Regions from separate parts of the Pseudonocardia sediminis genome, predicted to be linked through region 2. Evidence: predicted binding sites of a transcription regulator. Region 2 holds the regulator's gene; the other holds the start of a gene.

Evidence for each region. Region 2 encodes LexA, which represses DNA repair genes until DNA is damaged. Its sites were predicted from a motif close to CGAACACGTGTTCG; they were not measured.
Region 1: EV383_RS26935 (BldC family transcriptional regulator) is a predicted target of LexA. The motif match lies at 1,381-1,394, and genes of this name have one in related genera.

What each region holds. Positions count from the first base shown of each region.
Region 1 covers NZ_SHKL01000001.1:5,746,340-5,749,542, forward strand. Annotated here, with positions in the region: gene EV383_RS26925 (1,4-dihydroxy-2-naphthoate polyprenyltransferase) at 42-923, shown strand; gene EV383_RS26930 (DUF4229 domain-containing protein) at 879-1,241, opposite strand; gene EV383_RS26935 (BldC family transcriptional regulator) at 1,463-1,672, shown strand; gene EV383_RS26940 (hypothetical protein) at 1,764-1,994, shown strand; gene EV383_RS33210 (MinD/ParA family ATP-binding protein) at 2,056-3,203, opposite strand, start outside.
Region 2 covers NZ_SHKL01000001.1:1,805,704-1,808,906, forward strand. Annotated here, with positions in the region: gene hflX (GTPase HflX) at 1-78, shown strand, start outside; gene EV383_RS08590 (hypothetical protein) at 576-1,196, shown strand; gene lexA (transcriptional repressor LexA) at 1,252-1,983, opposite strand; gene EV383_RS08600 (hypothetical protein) at 2,194-2,643, shown strand; gene EV383_RS08605 (hypothetical protein) at 2,780-3,203, shown strand, end outside.

The DNA of each region.
Region 1 (3,203 bases), 3.9 Mb from region 2:
ATGGGGCGGCGCAGGGCCCCGGGGGCGGATAGGTTCTCCCCGTGGCCACCGTGACGGAATGGGTCGAGGGAGCGCGTCCACGCACCCTGCCCACCGCGATCTCCCCCGTCCTCGTCGGTACCGGCGCCGCGATCGGAGCGGGGGTGGTCGCACCCGGCTCCGCACTGCTGGCCCTGGTGGTCGCGATCGCCCTGGTGATCGGCGTCAACTTCGCCAACGACTACTCCGACGGCATCCGCGGCACCGACGACGAGCGCGTCGGCCCGTTGCGGCTCGTCGGGTCCCGGGCGGCGGAGCCGAAAACGGTCAAGGCGGCGGCGTTCGCGTGCTTCGGTGTGGCCGCGCTGGCCGGCCTGGTGCTGGTCGCGGTGTCCGGTCAGTGGTGGCTGATCGTCGTCGGGGCGTTGTGCATCGTCGGGGCCTGGTACTACACCGGGGGCAGCCGGCCCTACGGCTACGCCGGGCTCGGCGAGGTCGCCGTGTTCGTGTTCTTCGGCCCGGTCGCCGTGCTGGGCACCGCGCTGACCCAGAGCGGCACGATCGGCACCGGAGCCCTGATCGGTGCGGTCGGCGCGGGCACCCTGACGTGCGCGGTGCTCGTGGCGAACAACCTGCGCGACATCCCGACCGACCGCGTCTCCGGCAAGCGGACGCTGGCCGTCGTGCTCGGCGACCGCGGCACGCGGGTGCTCTACCTCGTGCTGGTCGGGCTGCCGTTCCTGATCACGATCGGCGCGGCGTTCGACCGGCCCGCCCTGCTCTGCGCACTGCTGGCCCTGCCGCTGGCGCTGCGTCCGCTGCGACGGGTGCTCGGCGGGGCCGGCGGGATGGAGCTGATCCCCGTGCTGCGCGACACCGGGTTCCTGCTGCTGGCCTGGTCAGCCGCGACGGCCGTCGGTCTCGCCGTCGCCGGCCTGGGCTGAGTCCGGCGGCGCCTGCTCGCCGCGCAGCTGCGCGCGCAGCGACTCCCGCTCGGCCCCGCGGCTCGCGGTCCGGACGGCGATCGCCCGGTCCAGCCGTGCCCGCAGCCCCCGGAACAGGACCATCGACAGCGGCAGCGCCACGATCAGGCCGATCAGCAGGCCCAGCAGGAGCGGCACCCCGGCCAGCGCCAGCAGGCCCGCCACGACGGCGACGAGGGCGATCCGGGCCAGCGCGTACAGCGCCACGGTCGCGGCCAGACCCGGTTCCCGCCCACGCTGGCCCGCGGCGGTGGAGGATGGTGGGGTCGGTGCGGTCATGGCTCCGAGCCTACGTCCCGGCACCGGCGGACGGACGTCGTACGGTGGCCCGCAGCTACGGAGCGGCCGCGCCCGGCGTGTCACGACTCGTCCGATTCCGCCGACTCGCGCGTTTTGCCCTTTAAGAACCCTTTACCTCCGGACAACCGTTCGAGTACCTGGGGTCTGAGGTGTCACGATGGCCCGGAACACGACGAGCGTGACCCTTTCGGGAGGACGACATGGCAGCTCCGACACAGGCACCAGAGCGACTGCTGACCCCGGGCGAGGTCGCGACCCTGTTCCGGGTGGACCCCAAGACCGTGACCCGGTGGGCCTCGGCCGGCCGGATCGGCTCGATCCGCACGCCGGGCGGCCACCGCCGCTTCCGCGAGTCCGAGGTGCGCGGCCTGCTCGCGGACCTGACCAGTGAGGCGACGCTCGCCCACTGACGCGAGCCCCCGTCCCACCGGGTGACGTGGTCACCGCACTTCACCCGGGTATCAGGCCACCTCCGCTACTGTTGGCAGCGGAGGTGGCCTGATGCTTTTCCTGTTCGTGTTGCTCGGTGCCGCGGTCTTCGCAGTCGTTCTGTGGAGGACGCTGAAGGCCGAGCAGATGGTGTCCGACCCCTCGCAGACCCCGGAGACGCCCTGGAGCGCCGGGACGCGTCCCGCCAGGCCGCGGGCGAGCGGGCCGGACGACGACCCCGAGTTCCTCAAGCAGCTCGACGAGAAGGTCCGTGGCCAGGAGGATCCGCCCGCCACGACGTGACGTGGATCTCCTCCCCCGCCCCGGACGGTGCGCCGATCCGGGGCAAGGGAAGGTAAAGAGCCTACGAAGGGAAGCCGTCCGCCACGGACGCCGCGAGCTCCAGCAGGGCGGTCCGGGTCTGCGGCTCCAGGCGCTCCAGGTCGATCTCCGCGCCCTCCTCCAGGTGCCCGTCGAACGGCACCCGCACCACCGCCCGGCACCGCCCGGCGAAGTGCTCCGCGACCCGGTCCAGGTCGACCCCGCTGCCCGCCCGCCGGTGCACCGTGTTGATCACGACGACGGCGTTGCGCACCAGGTCCCCGTTGCCGTGCGCGTCGAGCCAGTCCAGCGTCGCCGAGGCGCTGCGCGCGCCGTCGATCGAGCCGGACGAGACGATCACCAGCTGGTCGGCCATGCCGAGCACGCCGTACATCGCCGAGTGCATCAGGCCGGTGCCGCAGTCGGTGAGCACGAGGTTGTAGAAGTGCTCCAGCAGGTCGACGGCCTGGCGGTAGTCGCCCTCGCTGAACGCCTCGGACACCGCCGGGTCCTGCTCGCTGGCGAGCACCTCCAGCCGTGACGAACCCTGCGAGGTGTAGGCGCGGACGTCGGTGTAGCGGCGGACGCGCTGGGAGTCGCGCAGCAGGTGCCGCACGGTGGCCGTGGTCTCCAGCGGGATCTTCTGGCTGAGCGTGCCGCGGTCGGGGTTGGCGTCCACGGCGACGACGCGGTCGCCGCGCTGCGAGGCGAACGTCGCGCCCAGCGTCGCGGTGATCGTCGTCTTGCCGACGCCGCCCTTGAGGCTCAGCATCGCGATCTTGTGCGCGCTGAGCAGCGGCTTGTTGACCCGCATCGTCAGCTCACGCTCACGGATGTCGGCCGGGCTCTCGCCGGGGTTGAGGTAGCCGCGGGAGAGCACGTAGATCGCGCGGCGCCACCCGGACCGCGGCGGGCGGCGGGTGGTGCGGGGCAGCCGGGCCGAGGCCAGGTCGGCGTCCATCCCGCCGTTCTCGCTGCGGCGCCGCTGCGCCTCCCGGGTCTCGACGGCCTCGGGTGCGGTCCAGCGCGGGGGCTGGGGCCGGGCGGTCCGGGCCTCGGACGCGTCCCAGGCCGGTCTCGCCGTCCCGGGAGCGGCCGGGACGGGATCCGCGGCCGCGGCCGCCGTGACCGGTGCGATCTCGCCGGTGGCGGAGTCGACGGACACCGGGACGACGGGGGCCGGGCCACCGG
Region 2 (3,203 bases):
GAGCTGGGCACGGCGGTGTCGGCGTTCGTCACGGCCGGGACGCGGTCCGTGGCCGGTTCCGGCAAGTCGCGGCCCTGAGCAGGGCGTTCCGTAGCGGTTCGACGCTCGTTCTGGCCGCCGCCCTCCTCCTGACCACCCCGGTCCCGGGTGGGGCCGGAGCGGCGTCGGCGGCGACCCCTTCGCCCGCGCAGCCCTCACCCGGGCCGGGATGCACGATCACCGACGACCGGCTCGACGAGCTGTCCGGCCTGATCTCCGACGGCGGTCCGGGCGGCGGCCGCGGCGGCGGCCCCGGCGGCGGCGGGGAGCTGTGGGGGATCGTCGACAGCGGCTCGCGATCGGTCGCCTACCGCATCGACCCGGCGACCTGCGCCGTCACCGGCACCCGCTCCGCCCGGATCGACCCCGCCGACGTCGAGGACCTCGCCCTCGGCCCGGACGGCGCGCTGTGGCTCGCCGACATCGGCGACAACGCCGGCCGCCGGGACTCGGTCGCGCTGATCGTCCTGCCGCGCACCGGCCCGCCGCGCCTGTACCGGCTCACCTATCCGGACGGGCCGCGCGACGCCGAGGCGATGGCCGTCGGCGACGACGGCGTCCCGGTGATCGTCACCAAGGCCTCCGGCGCGGCCGGGGTCTACCGGCCGTCGGGCCCGCTCGCCGAGCCCGGGCCGACCCCGCTGGTGCGGGCCGGCCAGGTGGTGCTCCCGGTGTCGTCGACGGCCGGTGGCCCGCTCGGCGGGATCGGCAGCCGCACGGTCACCGGGGCCGGGTTGAGCCCCGCGACCGCGACCGGGGGCCGCGCGCTCGCCCTGCGCACCTACACCGACGCGTGGCTGTTCCCGCTGCGCGACGGCGCCTCCGCGGACGCGATCGTGACGGCCCTGACCGGGGCACCCGTCCGGATACCGCTACCGGACGAACCGCAGGGCGAGGCGGTCGCGCTCACCGGTGACGGGACGCTGCTGTCCGGGTCCGAGACCCGGAGCGGGCGTCCGGCCGGGATCCGCACGGTGCCCGGTGCGGTCGCCGCGGCCCTCGCCCCGGGCGCGGCGGCACAGGCGCAACCGGCGCAGGCACCGCCGACCCGGACGTTCCCCACATGGCTGCCCGCCGTCCTCGGCGGTGCCGTGGTGGTCGTGCTGCTGCTGGGCGCCGGCGTCGCGATGACGGTGCACGGCCGGCGCCGCCACTGACGCCCCGCCCGCTCGGCGCTGTTCCCTCCGGTGAGGGCACGGGGCGACAGGGGCGTCACAGGCGCCGCAGCACCGCCACGACCCGGCCCAGGATGGTTGCGTCGTCACCGGGTATCGGCTGGTAGGCCGCGTTCGCCGGCATCAGCCAGGCGTGCCCGTCCTTGCGGCGGAACGTCTTCACCGTGGCCTCGCCGTCGATCATCGCGGCGACCACCTCGCCCTGCTCGGCCACCGGCTGCTGACGCACCACGACCCAGTCGCCGTCGGTGATCGCGGCCTCGACCATCGAGTCGCCCTTGACGTTGAGCAGAAACAGCGTCCCCTCGCCGACGATCTCGCGGGGGAGCGGGAACACGCTCTGCACGGCCTGCTCGGCCAGGATCGGGCCACCGGCGGCGATGTCGCCGAGCAGCGGCACGAACGCCGGGGACGGCCGCTCGGACCGCACCGCCGACGGGTCGCCGTCGTTCTCGGAGCTCTCGCCGGTGTCGGGGCTGCGCACGTCGACCGCACGGGTGCGGTTCGGGTCCCGGCGCAGGAACCCCTTCTTCTCCAGCGTCCGCAGCTGGTGGTGCACCGACGACGTGGAGGTCAGCCCGACCGCGTCGCCGATCTCGCGCACGCTCGGCGGGTAGCCGAAGCGCTCCACCCAGTCCCGGATCACCGCGAGCACCTTGCGCTGGCGGGGGGTCAGGGCACGCGTGTCCGCCGCAGGATCGGGGAAGTCACGCACGTTCCCGGCCCCGGGACCGGCGGTCGTGCCGGTTCCGGACTCGTCCGCTGCCATGCGATCTCGCCTCCTCAAGGATTCGTTCGAGTTCGAACGGTAGTCGCCACCGGCACGATCGCCAAACACATGTTCGAACGACACGCCGGTATGTCGTGGATTTCTGTCGGGGCTCGGTGGTAGACACTCGCACGAGCGTTCGATCGAACATCAGTGCGATTCGTCGACAGGAGCCCGGTGCGAGAACCGGGCCCGGTGAGGGGCAGGGCCGTGATCACGTACGAGCTGCAGGAGACCCGCGACGTGCCCGTCGACGGTCGCCGCCACCCGTCCGTCCGGGTCGCCGGTGCCGAGGACGTCCGTGACATCCGGACCGCGCGGTCCGTGCGGTCCGGCGCCGGTCGCCGTCCGGCGTCCGGGGTCGCCGTGGTTGCGCGACAGAGGACGTCGGTTCGCCGGGACCGCCCCGTCCCGGCGCGGACCGCGCCCGGCCGGACCCGGTCCGCCGCACGCGGCGTGGCGCTGTGCCCCGGTCCGGTGCCGCTCGCGCCGCGCGCCGTGGTCTCGGCCGCCCGGTACCGGATGCGCCGTCTGGTCGCGGGGGCGGGCCTGGTGCTCGCATCGGCGGCCGTGGTGTTCGGGCTCGGGCTGCTCGCCGACGCCTCGGCCGCGGCGAACGGTGCTCCGATCGCCCCGGTGACCGTTCTCCACGGCTTCTGACGACGGGCGCGTGCGGCCGCCCACCCGTTTTTGTCGGGGGTCGCTGTTACACCTTTCGCACGCGCGTTCGACCGGTCCTCGGTGGCCGGTGCGGTGGCGACGAGGAAGCGGCGACGGGTAGCACTGCGGAGGGGTCATGGAAGAGCTCGACGTGATGGTCCGGACCGGCGGGGAGATCCCCCGGCCGCGGACGGGGGCCGACCGGCGCCGCCGGCGGACCCGCCGCCGGGTTCCCGTCGCCCGGCGGTCCGGGCCGGGCACGGCCACGGTGACGCCGCTCGCGCCCCGGCGCCGGGTGTGCGTTCCCGGGCCGGACACGGCCGGCGCCCCCGGTGCGGTGCCGGTCCCCGTTCTGCCGGCCGCTATCGCCGGTGCCGCCGCGGTGCCGGAGCGGGCGCCGCGGACGCGGGCGTGCCTGGTGCCGGCCCGCACCGCCGGACACCGGACGAGGGGTCACCGCGTCCGGACGCGCACCGAACGGTTCCTCGTCGGGCTCGCGACGGTCCTGTGCTCCGCCGTGGCGGTCGTCGTCCTGGGCCTGCTCGCCGACGCCTCCGCCG